2 regions of the Cyanobium sp. LEGE 06113 genome follow, and region 1 is predicted to be linked to the other one. Evidence: predicted binding sites of a transcription regulator. Region 1 holds the regulator's gene; the other holds the start of a gene.
The links. The regulator HrcA, encoded in region 1, represses chaperone genes, less so after heat shock. The targets are predictions, from matches to a motif close to TTAGCACTCNNNNNNNNNGAGTGCTAA.

Region 1 (7,736 bases):
CCATCGTCCCGACCGGGGCAACGCTCCTCGGCGATGCCGTGGCGCAGCAGCAAGAGCTCAGCCAAAACCCAGGTCCAGCCTGAGGTGCAGGCCATCACCAGACTCCGGCTCCAGCCCCAGCGCCAAGCCGTCCACGCCGCCATCGAGGGGTTGGCCCGCGAGGCTGTTGAGCAGCCGCCAGACCGGCCAGCGGCGCAACCGGGCCCTGGCGGTTTCAGGGCCGCTGGCCCACTGCAGGGGCGCTTCGGGCAACTCCAGGGCGTCCAGGGCCCGCAAGCGATCCCGGGGAACGGGGCCTCCCTGGCGCCGTTGCTCCAGCACGGCCAGGGTCTGCCCCCACCACGCCTGGTCGGACTCCAGCTCCCGCGCTCCCGCCAGGCTGACGCTGAGCTGGGGGCCGCTGCGACGCTGGCGTCCGGATCCCTCTTGGGCGTCGAGCCGGGTCCACACCTGCTGGCTGCCTCCATCTGGGCGCTGCAGCATGGCGGTGACCAACCCCAGCTGGTCCAGGGCAGGCTGCAGCGCTGCCGGTTCGGGCTGATCGGCCGGGGTGGCCAGCAGCCAGCCCTGGGGTCCCTGGCTCCAGAGCAGCGGACCCGCGTCGGCCGCCAGCACCGCACCCGGCAGGGGTCCGCCTTCAGGTTGCTGCAACAGCTGTTGCAACAGCTGGTTCCAGGCTTCGGGCCAATGTGCCGGATCCTGGAGCAGGGCCAGGCTGTCGGGGTCGCCCCGCAGCCCTGCCATCAGCGCAGCGGCCCGGGCCGGATCGAGGCGGGAGGTCCAGGCGGTCTGCACTGGGGCGGCGGCCGGAACCGGCTGCGCGGGATCGGCAGGTGGTGGGGGATCTGTACGCAATGCAAGATCTGCGGGCTCGGCCTGCTCAACCTGGGGCACCACCTGCAGATCGAGCTGGGGGGATGCTTCGGGCGTCAGCGCCAGCAGCGCCTCCAGCTCCAGCCGCCGACCGCTGGGGCGCAGGGCCAGCGTGCCCGACTGCAGCGGCAGGGCGGAGGGCCTGGCTGCGCCCCCAGCGGCCGGCAGGCCCAGCCACGCTTCCAGGCCAGCCGGCCGGAGCTGCAGGAGCAGGGTGCCCCGGCCCAGGCGCTGCACGGCCTGGCGGAAAGAGGGGTCGGCCGCCAGGTTGAGTTCGTCGATCTGCGACACGTCGAGGGCCTGCTCCAGCACGCCCCGCCCAGAGGCCAGCAGCACGAGGTCGTCGTCGATCAGGGCCGTGGCGATCGGCACGGGCTGGCTGCCCAGCAGGGCCCCCCGGCCACTGATCACTCCCATGCCGCGGTAGCTCGACACCTGCAGATCCGTGCCGGCGAGGCTGCGGGTCTGCCAGAAGCGCTGCAGAAAGCGGCGGGCACCGTCGCCATCGCGGCTGTGCAGGGCCAGCAGCCAGCCATCGGGGGGCTGGCCGGGTTGACTCGCCACCAGGGCCAGACCGGTTTCGGCGCCGAGCCAGCTGGCCAGCTCCCCCGGGTAGTCGAGGCCGGCAGCCGCGAAGGCCCCGTCGCGCAGCCGGGCCACCGCCTCAGCGGCCTGGCGGCGCTGGCGGACCGGCGCCTGGGCGCGGGCGTAGTCGACGGGCTGCTGGGGATCGCTCAGCAGGAACAGCCCCAGGGCGGCCGTGCGCGGCACGAAGCGGGCCGAGCTGGGCACCACCAGGGCGCGCCGCTGGAGCTGCAGGGGGGAGCGCTGCCACAGAAGCCAGCCCGCACCAGCGGCCAGGCCCAGCAACAGCAGGGTGACCGCCAGCACCACCGCCAGGAAGGGACGGGCTTTCATGCGTCCAGGCAGGCCGTCATGCAGACGCAGCAGGATGCGCCCATCCTGCACCGAACACCAGCCCGTGGACATGCCGATCAGCATCAAGGCCCGCGACCTGCAGCAGCGTCTGGCCGCCGGCGAGGCCATCCAGCTGGTGGACGTGCGCGAATCCGAGGAGCTGGAGCTGGCCCGTCTGCCCCTGCCGGTGATCCATCTGCCCCTCAGCCGCTCCCAGGAGTGGCTGGGTGACCTGCCCGCCCGGCTGCAGCGCGACGTTCCGGTGGCCGTGCTCTGCCACGCGGGGGTGCGCAGCTGGCAGTTCGGCTGCTGGCTGATCCAGGAACACGGCTACGACGCCGTCTGGAACCTGGTGGGCGGCATCGATGCCTGGAGCACCCAGGTGGACCCCGCCGTACCGCGCTACTGAGCACCGCTCTACTGGCGCTGCCGAGGCCTGCGTTACCGAGCGTCCACGCTGACGGCGTAACCCCCTCAGCCCTCCCTACCATCCAGCCACTCCGGATCGGGGGCTCGTCTTGGCGCAGAACCTCTCTCCCCGTCAGCAGGAGGTGCTGCGCCTGGCCGTGCGCCACTACGTGGACACCGTGGAGCCCGTCGGGAGCCAGACCCTGGTGCGCCGCTTCGCCCTGCCGGCCAGCTCCGCCACGGTGCGCTCGGCCATGGGGGTGCTGGAGCAGCGGGGGCTGCTGACCCAGCCTCATACCTCGGCCGGCCGCATCCCCAGCCAGCTGGGCTACAGAGAGTATGTGGACCGGCTGCTGCCCGCGCCGGGGGCCGCGGCCCAGCAGCTGGACCGGGAGCTCGCCGGCCTCAGCCTGCACTGGACGGCCCTCGACGATCTGCTCGTGCACCTCGGGCGGCGCCTGGCGGACCTCACCGGCCTGCTGAGCCTGATCACCCGCCCGATCAAGACGCAGCAGCGCCTGCAGGAACTGAGGCTGGTGGCCAGCGGCGACAGGCTGATCGTGTTTCTGGTGAGCGGCTCAGTGGCCGGCGGCAGCCTCAACCTGCGGCTGCCGCCCAGGGCCACGCCCGAGCTGGCCCGGCTGGAGGACTGGATCAACCGGCAGTTGCGGGCCCATCCCGAGCAGCCGATTGCCTGGCAGCAGTTACCGCAAGAGCTGCGCAGCAGCGGCCACCTGCTGCGCCAGGCCCTCGACCAGCAGCAGCCGCTCGCAGCGCCGGGCGCCAGTGCCGTGGCCAGCGGCATGGGTGGGCTGCTGGCCCAGCCGGAGTTCAGCCAGACCGCCACGCTGCGGCCCCTGGTGCAACTGGTGGAGGCCACCCCCTACGAGCTGCTGGGTCCCCCGACCGACGCCATCTGGATCGGCCAGGAACATCCCCATGGCGCCCTGAAGGCCTGCGCCGTGGTGCAGGCCGGCTACAGCAGCCTGGACGGGGCCCGCGGCCATGTGGCCCTGGTGGGGCCGATGCGCATGGCCTATGCCACCGCCCGGGCCGCCGTGCAGTCGGTGGCTGCCACGCTGACGCGGATGCTGAGCTGATCAGCTAGCGGGCTGCCAAGCTGCAGAGAAGCAGCAGCTGAGCCCCTCATCCCCAGCGCCCGATTCCATGGACCCCGTTCCTGCCGCAGGCCAGACCGCACACCGGCAGACCCCACACCGGCAGAGCGTTGAGACTTCCGCCCAGCCGTCCGGGGTGCAGGCATGACCTATTGCGTCGCCTTTCTGCTGGATTCGGGGCTGGTGTTCGCCTCGGACTGCCGCACCAATGCCGGGGTCGATTACATCTCGACCTACAGCAAGATGCACGTGTTCCAGCCGTCGCCGGACCGGCTGTTCGTGCTGCTGGCCGCCGGCAACCTGGCCACCACCCAGGCGGTGCTGAACCAGATTCAGAGGGAGCTGAGGGAACAGGGGGTGGGACCGATCGGCGCCACCCAGACGGGGAAGCCGGTGGGCAGTGGGCCTGGGCTCAGCGGCGAAGCGGGCGATCCGCCCCTGCAGACCAGGGTGTTCGCCGGACTGGATGCCGCCGGCCAGGCGCGACCCACGGCGAAGGTGCAAGAGGCCGGCCAGCCCCCTGACGCCACGGTGCCGCGTTGCGAGGCCCCCAGCCAGGAGGCTCAGGACAGCCCTCCCGAGCCCGACGCTGCGGGCCCGAATCTGCTGACGGCCCGCTATCTCTTTGAGGCAGCCGACTACGTGGGGCGCACCAGCGTGGCGGTGCAGGACCGCCACAAGGCATCGCTGCACCAGTCGGGCGCCAGCGCCGAGGCCACCTTCATCCTGGGCGGCCAGATCGAGGGGGACCGCCACGGCCTCTATCTGATCTACCCCCAGGGCAATGCGGTGATGGCCACACGGGAAACGCCGTTCCTGCAGATCGGCGAGAGCAAATACGGCAAGCCGCCCCTCGACTTCGTGGGCCACTGCGGCCTCTCGCTCGAGGACGCCGCCCGGCTCTGCCTGATCTCCCAGGTGATCACGCGCCGCTCGAACCTCTCGGTGGGCCCGCCCTTCGAGCTGGCGCTGATGCCCGCCAATGAGCTGCGCATCTCGCGGCGCATCAAGCTCAAGAAGGGAGCCCCCGAGATCAGCCGCTCCATGGAGGTGTGGGCCGGCTGCATGCAGGAGGGCCTGCAGCGGCTACCGCGCTTCGCCTGGGAAGAACATCCGCTGTAGCCGGCCTCCCGACCCGGCAGCCGGCCACCGGTCTCAGCCCCGCAGCTGATCCCCCAGCCGGTCGGCCACGGTGTTCACATCCTTATCGCCGCGGCCGGAGAGATTGAGCACCACTTCGGTGCCGGGCGCCAGGGTGGGGCAGAGGGCGTCGAGGGCCGCGAAGGCATGGGCGGTTTCCAGGGCCGGAATGATCCCCTCCAGCTCGCTCACCAGCCGCAGGGCCGAGAGGGCATCGTCGTCGGTGACGGCCAGGTAGTCGGCCCGGCCGATCTCGCGCAGGTAGCTGTGCTCGGGGCCGACGCCGGGGTAGTCGAGGCCGGCACTGATCGAGTGGGCCTCCTGCACCTGGCCCTCGGCGTCCTGGAGCAGCAGGCTCATGGCGCCGTGCAGCACGCCGATGCGGCCCTCGGTGATGGTGGCGGCGTGGCGGCCGCTGGCCACCCCCTCGCCGGCCGCCTCCACGCCGATCAGGCGCACGGCGGTGTCCTGCACGAAGGGATGGAACAGACCCATGGCGTTGGAGCCGCCGCCCACGCAGGCCACCAGCACATCCGGCAGCCGCCCGAAGGCCTCCTGGCACTGGGCCTTGGCCTCCTTGCCGATGCAGGCGTGGAAGTCGCGCACCAGCATCGGATAGGGATGGGGGCCCGCCACCGAGCCGAGGATGTAGTGGGTGCTCTCCACGTTGGTCACCCAGTCACGGATGGCCTCGCTGGTGGCGTCCTTGAGGGTGGCGCTGCCGGCGGTCACCGGCTGCACCGTGGCGCCCAGCAGGCGCATGCGGAACACGTTGAGGGCCTGGCGGCGCATGTCCTCGGCGCCCATGTACACGACGCACTCGAGGCCGAAGCGGGCGCACACGGTGGCGGTGGCCACGCCGTGCTGACCGGCGCCGGTCTCGGCGATCACCCGCTGCTTGCCCATGCGCAGGGCCAGCAGGGCCTGGCCGAGGGCGTTGTTGATCTTGTGGGCGCCGGTGTGGTTGAGGTCCTCACGCTTCAGCCACAGGCGCGGACCGCCCTCGGGGCGGGCGTAATGGGCCGTGAGCCGCTCGGCCTCATACAGCGGGGTCGGCCGGCCCACGTAGGTGCGCAGCAGGTGGTTGAGACGGCCGGTGAAGGCGGGATCGGCCCAGGCCTCGGCGGCGGCAGCCTCCAGCTCCGCCAGGGCCGGCATCAGGGTTTCCGGCACGTACTGGCCGCCGAAGCGGCCGAAGCGGCCCGCCGGGTCAGGGCGCACGGCAGGCACCAGGGAGGGCGCCGGGGCTGGGGGGACGGTGCTGGTCACGCTGGGGCCACCGGAACGGATCGGTGGCCCCAGCGTAGGCAGGAAGGCAGACCGAACCAGCGCCGGCTGCGGGAGGATGGCATCATCGGCCCCAGTGCCGCACTGCAGCGATCCAGCCGGAGGAGGCGATGGGCAGCAAAGGCAGCTGGCAGGAGTTTGAGAGCCTCGAGCGGCCGGCCAGCCAGGAGCGCCCGACCGCAGCCCCCACCCCCAGGGCTCAGCAGCGGGTGCGGGTGCAGCGCACCAAGGCCGGCAAGGGCGGCAAGCTGGTGACCGCCATCAGCGGGCTGGAGGCACCGGAGGCCGAACTCAAGGCCCTGCTGAAGCAGCTCAAGGCCGCCGCGGGCACCGGCGGCAGCGCCAAAGGCGGCGTGATCGAATTGCAGGGCGACCAGGTGGCCACGGCCCTGGCGGCCCTGGCGGCGGCCGGCTACCGGCCCAAGCAGGCTGGGGGCTAGCTCTGGGAGCTCCGGGGGGCGGCGGCGCTAGGCCAGCTTGGTTTCGACCAGGTGGGTGGAGGACAGCCAGGCCCCGCGGGCGTCGTAGCGGCGGATCAGGCGCTGACGCTGCGTGGGAGAGGACAGCCAGCCCGCCTCGACCTCAAAAGCCTGACGATGGCTCACCTGCAGCGGCACCCGACTGCAGCCGCCATCGGGCAGGAGATGGAGGCGCTGGGGCAGCGGCGCCTCGATGGCCACCACGCTGCCCTGAAGGGTGCCATCGAGGCTGCTCAACTCGCCGCCGAGATCCGTGCTGAAGCGCAGGCCATCACCAGGCAGGCGCTCAATGCGGCTGGTGCAGAGCGCCGTGCTGGGCACCGGCCACTCGGCCTCCACCGTGGCGGCCTGGCCCTGCCAGGTGCCGATCAGATGCTCCGGGCTGAGCGGTGGGAGCTCGCCGGCGTTGCTGCCGGCCCGGGTCTCGCGGATCAGCACCAGCGACTCGAAGACCCCTGTCTCGCCATGCAGCTGCACCAACCGCCAGCGGCGATCCGGACCCACGAAGCCGAACTCGGCGCCGGAGCGTGTCGCAGGAGCGATCTGGAGCGAGCCCTTGGAAAAGCTGCCGTTGTCGAAGAAGGTCACCTGCTTGCCCAGGGAGCGGTACTCCTGCTGGTGGTCGGAGCTGGGAGGCCCGCTGGTGTCGCCGCCTGCGAAGCGGCGCAGGCGGAACTGCACACAGGCACCCCCTTCATGGCTCTCGAGGCTCAGGATCGAGGCGGTGGAGCGCAGCAACGCCCCATGGGCGTCGAGGTCGGCGAAGCTGCCGTGCCACTCGCCAAGGTTCTGGAGAAAGTTCTGCCACTGGGTGCCCATGGCTGCGGCCACTGGCGGCCCAAAGGGCGGGATGCTAACGATGTGGTCCATTCGAAGTCCTGGAGCGGCGCCACCGATGGCCAGGGTCCAGCACCTGCGGCGGAAGCACGGCCTGCTCACAGCCCAGGAGAGCCAGCGCTGGTGGCGCCACTGGCGCGAGCCCTATCTGCTGGCGCTCTCGCTCTCCTGGCCCCTGTTTCTGGGCCTGCTGGCCCTGGTGTACCTGGCGATCAACCTGCTGTTCGCCAGCCTCTACCTCGCCGACCCGGCTGGCCTGGCCGGGACGGCCGCAGGCCGCGCCAGCTTTGCGGAGGCCTTCTTCTTCAGTGTGCAGACCCTGGGCTCGATCGGCTACGGCGCCCTCCATCCCGTGAGCCTTTACGTGAACCTGCTGGTGGTGGCGGAATCCTTCAGCGGCCTGCTGTTCATCGCCCTCAGCACCGGCCTGGTGTTTGCCCGCTTCTCGCGCAGCAGCGCCCGCATCCGCTTTTCGAAGCTGGCCGTGGTGCACCGCTACAACGGCCTCCCCACCCTCAGCTTTCGGCTGGCCAACGAGCGTGGCAACAACATTCTCGAGGCGCGGGTGCGGGCCTACCTGTCGCTGGATGAGATCAGCCATGAAGGTCATCACATGCGGCGATTGCTGCCGCTGCCGCTGGAGCGCGACCAGGGCATCGCCTTCCTGCTGGTGTGG
Region 2 (7,736 bases), on a different contig from region 1:
CGATTCATGCCGAGCGGCGCGCCCGCTTCCTGCAGCAGCTCGGCGGTGCCGCGGCGGTGATCCCGGCGGCCCCGCTGGTGACCCACCACGCCGACTGCGAGTACCCCTTTCGGCAGAACAGCGATTTCTGGTATCTCACCGGCTTCGACGAACCCGATGCGGTGGCTTTGTTCCTGCCCCACCGCCCAGACTCGCCCTTCGTGCTGTTCGTGCAGCCCAAGCAGCCCAGCGCTGAAGTGTGGACCGGCGTGCGCTGGGGCACCGAGGGCGCGGTGGACCAGTTCGGGGCCTCGGCGGCCCATCCGCTCTCGGAGCTGCCGACCCGACTGGCCGACTACCTCGAGGGCGCCGAGGGCATTGCCTTCCGGGTGGGTCGCCACCCGGCGGTGGAGCCCCTGGTGCTGCAGGCCTGGGGCCAGCAGCTGGACCGGGCGCCGAGGCGGGGGGGCGCTGCCCTCGGCCTGGTGGCCCCCTGCCCGCTGCTGCATGCCCTGAGGCTGCGCAAGGGGGAGGATGAACTCGAGCGCCTGCGGGAGGCCGGCCGTATCTCGGCAGAGGCCCATGAACTGGCCCGGCAGGTGGCCCGCCCCGGCCGGAATGAGCGGCAGGTGCAGGCGGTGATCGAGCAGCATTTCCTGGAGCAGGGGGCCCGGGGACCCGCCTATGGCTCGATCGTGGCGGGCGGCGACAACGCCTGCGTGCTGCACTACACCGCCAACAGCGCTCTCCTGCGGGACGGCGATCTGCTGCTGATCGATGCCGGCTGCAGCCTGGCCGACTACTACAACGGCGACATCACCCGCACCTTCCCGGTGAACGGACGCTTCAGCGCCGAACAGCGCGAGCTCTATGCCCTGGTGCTGTCGGCCCAGGAGGCGGCAGTGGCCGCCGTGGCCCCGGGCCACACCGCCGAGGCCGTCCACATGACCGCCGTACGCGTGCTGGTGGAGGGCCTGATCGAGCTGGGCCTGCTGAGCGGCAGCGTCGACGGCGTCATCGAGCAGGGCGCCTTCCGGCACCTGTACATGCACCGCACCGGGCACTGGCTCGGCCTGGACGTCCATGACGTGGGGGCTTACCGACTCGGCGAGCACCCGGTGCAGCTGGAGCCGGGCATGGTGCTCACGGTGGAGCCGGGGCTGTACGTGAGCGACCGGCTGGCCGTGCCGGAGGGCCAGCCCGCCATCGCGGAGCGCTGGAAGGGCATCGGCATCCGCATCGAGGATGACGTGGCCGTCACCGGCCGGGGCCATGAGGTGCTGACGGCCACAGCCCTCAAGAGCCTCAGCGCGATGGAGCGCTGAGCGACGCCAGCAGGCGCTCCAGGCGCTCCGGCAGGGCCTGGGTGCTGGGGATCACGGCGTCGGCCCCGGCCTGGAGCAGGGAAGCCTCGTAGCGGCGGAGTGCGGCTGGATCGCTGCGCAGGTGGGGAGGTGCCACCCCGAGGGCGAGAAGGGGCTGCTCGGGCAGCTGCTGCCGGGCCCGCACCACGGTGAGCACGTCCGCCACGGTGTCGCCCAGGTAGAGCACCGGTGGGCTGGAGGCCAGGCCCAAGGGTGCTTCGGCCAGCTGGGCGGCCAGACGCAGCAGGCCTGTGGGATCGGGTTTGTCCGGAGCATCGCCCATGGCGAGCAGGGGAGGCTGCTCCAGGCCCAGCCGCTGCTCCAGCACGTAGCGGGCGGAGGGGGGTTCGGCACCGCTCACGAAGCCCCAGGCCACCTGGGCATGGCTGAGCCACGTGAACAGGGAGGCGTCCACCAGCAAGGGCTCCTGGCCGATGAACCCCTGCCACAGGCCCGGATCTCCGTGGGGGTCGCCGCCGAAATAGTGACGGCTGAACACCTCCACCAGGGCCTGCCGCTGGGGCAGGGGGGTGTGGCCGTGGCGGCGCAGCAGCTCCAGGGAGGCATCCCAGTCGTTGTTCCAGCGACCCTCGCCCTTGAGGGCGTCGATCGTGGTCGCATCCGGCCGCCAGCCGGCGTAGTGCTGCACGGTTTCGGCCAGGGCGCGGCGGTAGCTGCCGGACACGTCACGGATCACACCGTCGATGTCGAAGAGCTGGACAGCGCGAGGACTCAGGGGGCTGCGGAAGCTCGGCTGATAGGTTAGTTGTTTGACTTTCTGCCTTGAGCGCCGACACCATGCCAGCCACCGAAAGCGCCGCCGGCGCTGCCGTGAGCGATGCGCCCGAGGTGGCCACCGCCACTGAAGACACCGCCTCTCAGGGACGTCCGGTGATGCGTGGTGGCAGCGCCGCCCTGGCCTCAGCCACCATCGATGAGGACGGTGTTCCCTCGGGATACACCCCCAAGGCCGATGAGGGCCGCTTCCTGCTGAAGATCCTCTGGCTTCCCGACAACGTCGCCCTGGCGGTCGATCAGATCGTGGGCGGCGGGCCGAGCCCCCTCACCGCCTATTTCTTCTGGCCCCGGGAAGACGCCTGGGAAACCCTCAAGAGCGAGCTCGAGGCCAAGAGCTGGATCACAGACAATGAGCGTGTTGAGATCCTCAACAAGGCCACCGAGGTGATCAATTACTGGCAGGAGGAGGGCAAGGGCAAGAGCCTTGATGAGGCCAAGCTCAAGTTCCCCGATGTCACCTTCTGCGGTACCGCCTGAGGCGCTGCGGCGGCTCTTCTGCTTCCGTCACCATCGTCAGATGCCTCCGTCAGGTCATCAGCGTCCCGGTCGGGACGCTTTTTTGATGGCCGGGGGGATCACGCCAACTGGTGCCTGTGGCTTGACGGCCCCATGGAACCATCACTCCATGGGGCCTCAGCCTCGCTGAGCGCCGAGGCTCAGGACTGGCCCCGGGTGGCCTGGAGCCAGGCCCGGGCCTTGGCGAGGGCCTGCTGAGCTTTCAGCTTTTCCGTGCTCGGAGTTGTGCCCTCAAAGCCGGCGGCGGCGGCCTGGGCCGCTTCGAACTCAGCCTCGGCTGCGGTGGCGTCGATGCTGGCGCCCAACTGGGCGCCGTTCACCAACACCGTGACCTCGTCGGCTTCCACTTCGGCAAAGCCACCGAGCAGGGCGATCGAGCTCCAGGAGCCTCCCGCCCGCAGGCGCATCACCCCTGTGTCCAGGGCCGCCAGCATGGTGACGTGGCCGGGCAGGATGCCCACCTGGCCTGTGGTGCTGGGCAGAATCACCTCTTCGGCGCTGCCATCAAAAACGCTCTGGTCGGGCGCCAGAACTCGGAGAGTCAGGGACATGATGAAAACCTCAGGGTTGAAGGAGCGGGATCAACCCTTGGCATCCGCTTGATCTTCTCAGCCTTGGCCTTCACCTGATCGATGTTGCCCACCAGGTAGAAGGCTGCCTCGGGCAGGTCATCGAGCTCGCCAGCAAGGATCATGTTGAAGCCCTTGATCGTTTCTTCCAGCTTCACGTACTGGCCGGGCATGCCGGTGAACACTTCGGCCACAAAGAAGGGCTGGGAGAGGAACTTCTCGATCTTGCGGGCCCGATCCACCGTGCGACGGTCGTCTTCCGAGAGTTCGTCTAGACCAAGAATCGCAATGATGTCCTGGAGCTCCTTGTAGCGCTGCAGGGTGCTCTGAACGGCACGGGCGGTGCGGTAGTGCTCATCGCCGACCACGGCGGGCTGGAGCATGGTGCTGGTGGAGTCCAGGGGATCCACGGCGGGATAGATGCCCTTGGAAGCCAGGCCACGGCTCAGCACCGTGGTGGCATCCAGGTGAGCAAAGGTGGTGGCGGGGGCGGGGTCGGTGAGGTCGTCGGCAGGCACGTACACCGCCTGGATTGAGGTGATCGAACCTTCCAGGGTGGAGGTGATGCGCTCCTGCAGCATGCCCACATCGGTGCCGAGGGTGGGCTGATAGCCCACCGCAGAGGGCATGCGGCCCAGCAGCGCGGACACTTCGGAGCCGGCCTGCACGAAGCGGAAGATGTTGTCCACGAACAGCAGCACGTCCTGCTTGTTCACATCGCGGAAATGCTCGGCCATGGTGAGTGCCGAGAGGCCCACGCGCATGCGGGCGCCGGGGGGCTCGTTCATCTGGCCGTAGCAGAGAGCCACCTTCGACTTCGAGAGGTCATCGGCGTTGATCACGCCCGACTCCTTGAACTCTTCGTAGAGGTCGTTGCCCTCACGGGTGCGCTCACCCACGCCGCCGAACACCGATACGCCGCCGTGCTCCTTGGCGATGTTGTTGATCAGCTCCTGGATCAGCACGGTCTTGCCCACGCCGGCGCCGCCGAACAAACCCACCTTGCCGCCCTGGCGGTAGGGAGCCAGAAGGTCGATCACCTTGATGCCGGTCTCGAACACCTTGGGCTTGGTTTCGAGCTCGGTGAGCTTGGGAGCCTCGCGGTGGATCGGCGCCGTGAGGGTGGTGGTCACAGGACCCTTCTCGTCCACCGGCTCGCCCAGCACGTTGAAGATCCGGCCCAGGGTGGCTTCACCCACAGGGACGGAGATCGGAGCACCGGTGTCGAGGGCTTCCATGCCCCGCACCAGACCATCAGTGCCGCTCATCGCCACGGCGCGGACCCTGTGGTCGCCGAGCAGTTGCTGCACTTCGGCGGTGAGGGCCACGTCCTGGCCGGCGGAGTTCTTGGCTTCGATGCGGAGCGCGTTGAAGATCTTGGGCAGCTGTCCGGCTGGGAATTCAACGTCAAGCACGGGGCCGATCACCTGCCGGACGATGCCTTTGGTGCCGGAGGCAGTAGCAGCAGCCATATGGGAGGAAGTCGTGGAGGGCGCTGGGCGGGTGGGGTGCTGGAACGATCCCTGCCCGCTGGGAGCCGGGCAACCTTACCACCGGGCCGCTCAGCAAAGGCGCCTGGCGGGCTGAGCAGGGTTCGGTGACCCGCACACCGGATGGGGTGGCTGGAGGGCGGTCGCGCCGCATAGGTTGGCACTCGCAGGGCCAGAGTGCCAACTCGGGTCTTGCATGGCGTCTCTGGCGCCATGTCGTTGCTATCGCATCTATCCATGGCTGCTGTTTCCCTCAGCGTCTCCACGGTTAAGCCCCTCGGAGATCGCATTTTCATCAAAGTCTCTGCCTCAGACGAAAAAACCGCCGGCGGCATCCTTCTGCCCGACACCGCCCAGGAAAAGCCCCAGGTCGGGGAAGTGGTTCAAGTGGGTGCCGGCAAGCGCAATGACGACGGTTCCCGCCAGGCTCCGGAAGTGAGCATCGGCGATCAGGTGCTCTACAGCAAGTACGCCGGTACCGACATCAAGCTCGGCTCCGATGAATACGTGCTGCTGTCCGAGAAGGACATCCTCGCCGTCGTCAGCTGAATTCCAGCTCCACGCTGAGTGCTGTGGCGCGCTGACGCGCTGAACACTCCTTTCACTGTTCTTTCCTACGACCTTTGCCTCCCATGGCCAAGCGCATCATCTACAACGAGCAAGCCCGTCGGGCGCTCGAAAAAGGCATCGACATCCTTGCCGAATCAGTGGCTGTCACCCTCGGTCCCAAGGGCCGCAATGTGGTGCTCGAGAAGAAATTCGGTGCCCCCCAGATCATCAACGACGGCGTCACGATCGCCAAGGAGATCGAGCTGGAGGATCACATCGAGAACACCGGTGTGGCCCTGATCCGTCAGGCCGCTTCCAAGACCAATGACGCTGCCGGTGACGGCACCACCACCGCCACCGTCCTGGCCCACGCCATGGTCAAGGCGGGCCTGCGCAACGTGGCCGCCGGTGCCAACGCCATCACCCTCAAGAAGGGCATCGACAAGGCCTCCGACTTCCTCGTCAAGAAGATCGAGGAGCACGCCAAGCCGATCTCCGACTCCAACGCCATCGCCCAGGTGGGCACCATCTCCGCCGGTAACGACGAAGAAGTCGGCCAGATGATCGCCGACGCCATGGACAAGGTGGGCAAGGAGGGGGTGATCTCCCTGGAAGAAGGCAAGTCGATGACCACCGAGCTGGAGGTCACCGAGGGCATGCGCTTCGACAAGGGCTACATCTCGCCCTACTTCGCCACCGACACCGAGCGGATGGAAGCGGTGCTCGAAGAGCCCTACATCCTGCTCACCGACAAGAAGATCGGCCTGGTGCAGGACCTGGTGCCCGTGCTCGAGCAGATCGCCCGCACCGGCAAGCCTCTGCTGATCATCGCCGAGGACATCGAGAAGGAAGCCCTCGCCACCCTGGTGGTGAACCGCCTGCGCGGTGTGCTCAACGTGGCCGCCGTCAAGGCCCCCGGCTTCGGTGACCGCCGCAAGGCCATGCTCGAGGACATCGCCGTTCTCACCAACGGTCAGCTGATCACCGAGGACGCCGGCCTCAAACTGGAGAACACCAAGCTGGAGATGCTGGGCACCTCCCGCCGCATCACCATCAACAAGGACACCACCACCATCGTGGCCGAAGGCAACGAGGTGGCGGTGAAGGCCCGCTGCGAGCAGATCCGCAAGCAGATGGACGAAACCGACTCCTCCTATGACAAGGAGAAGCTGCAGGAGCGTCTGGCCAAGCTGAGCGGTGGTGTGGCCGTGGTCAAGGTGGGCGCCGCCACCGAGACCGAGATGAAGGACAAGAAGCTGCGCCTCGAAGACGCCATCAACGCCACCAAGGCGGCTGTTGAGGAGGGCATCGTTCCCGGCGGTGGCACCACCCTGGCCCACCTGGCTCCCGCCCTCGAGGAGTGGGCCGCGGCCAACCTCTCCGGCGAAGAGCTGATCGGCGCCACCATCGTGCTTCCGCCCTCACCGCTCCGCTCAAGCGGATCGCTGAGAATGCCGGCGCCAATGGTGCTGTGGTGGCCGAAAACGTGAAGAACAAGCCCTTCAACGAGGGCTACAACGCGGCCACCGGCGACTACGTGGACATGCTGGCCGCCGGCATCGTGGACCCCGCCAAGGTCACGCGCTCCGGTCTCCAGAATGCCGCCTCGATCGCCGGCATGGTGCTCACCACCGAGTGCATCGTGGCTGACCTGCCCGAGAAGAAGGAAGCAGCTCCCGCCGGCGGCGGTGGCATGGGCGGCGACTTCGACTACTGATTCGCCACGGTGTCATCCGGGCGGGATGCTGTCATCCCGCCTCCAGCAAGCGCCCCTCCGGGGGCGCTTTTTTTGGTCGTCCTTGCCGGCTGTTGGGCTGTGGCCCTGCCAGCTTTCTAGGGGCCGGAATGCACTGGCGGCGATTGCGGCGGGGGCTCGAGGGGCTGGATCACTGAGGGTTGGAACACCGGCGGCGGGGACTGGGCCGGCTCGGATGGCCCGGCAGATTGCTGGGACGGCCTTGATGGCTCTCGTGGTGTGGGAGTGGGAGCCTCAGGCTCAGGTTCGAGGGACCTGTCGAGCAATTGCTGGTTGAGCTGCTCTCTGAGGGTTTGAATCTCCTTCTGATTCTGCAGCTCGCGCTGCCGCTGATTATCAACAAAACGGTAGACCGTGACAACAGTGAGGGCAATTGTGCCGATCGCTGCAAATGTGGAGATTGTTGCTTGAAACCTGCTCATCTTTCAGGATTGCCCTGATGACATTACTCTAGCTGTTGCCAGGTTGGCCGCCCTCATGCTCGCCTTCTGCTGCTGTAGCTGAACCCTCAACAGCGGCTCCAGCTGGTTGACGAACAGCCGCTGCCAGTACGCATCCGACATGTGCACGCAATCGTCCCCTGATCTGTTGCGGAGATAACGGGGCATGGTCACCAGGTCGCGATCCAGGGTGTCTGAGGCCTGGGGACAGAGAAGGATGCCGGCCTCCTGGCAGAACGCCTCCAGATGGGTCTGGAAGCGCCGTTTCACCGCCG

Region 2: a site for HrcA is predicted at 4,874-4,900, ahead of groES (co-chaperone GroES). Genes of this name have one in related genera too.

The regions. Positions count from the first base shown of each region.
Region 1 covers NZ_JADEWM010000006.1:78,227-85,962, reverse strand. Annotated here, with positions in the region: gene sixA (phosphohistidine phosphatase SixA) at 1-65, opposite strand, end outside; gene IQ220_RS11270 (DUF3352 domain-containing protein) at 58-1,863, opposite strand; gene IQ220_RS11265 (rhodanese-like domain-containing protein) at 1,862-2,200, shown strand; gene IQ220_RS11260 (heat-inducible transcriptional repressor HrcA) at 2,310-3,299, shown strand; gene IQ220_RS15825 (20S proteasome subunit A/B) at 3,462-4,439, shown strand; gene trpB (tryptophan synthase subunit beta) at 4,473-5,726, opposite strand; gene IQ220_RS11245 (translation initiation factor) at 5,855-6,184, shown strand; gene IQ220_RS11240 (DUF3598 family protein) at 6,212-7,042, opposite strand; gene IQ220_RS11235 (ion channel) at 7,119-7,736, shown strand, end outside.
Region 2 covers NZ_JADEWM010000004.1:240,310-248,045, forward strand. Annotated here, with positions in the region: gene IQ220_RS09015 (aminopeptidase P N-terminal domain-containing protein) at 1-1,304, shown strand, start outside; gene IQ220_RS09020 (TIGR01548 family HAD-type hydrolase) at 1,285-2,040, opposite strand; gene IQ220_RS09025 (30S ribosomal protein PSRP-3) at 2,127-2,618, shown strand; gene atpC (ATP synthase F1 subunit epsilon) at 2,798-3,208, opposite strand; gene atpD (F0F1 ATP synthase subunit beta) at 3,199-4,698, opposite strand; gene groES (co-chaperone GroES) at 4,954-5,265, shown strand; partial or broken gene groL (chaperonin GroEL) at 5,349-6,982, shown strand; gene IQ220_RS09050 (hypothetical protein) at 7,447-7,736, opposite strand, start outside.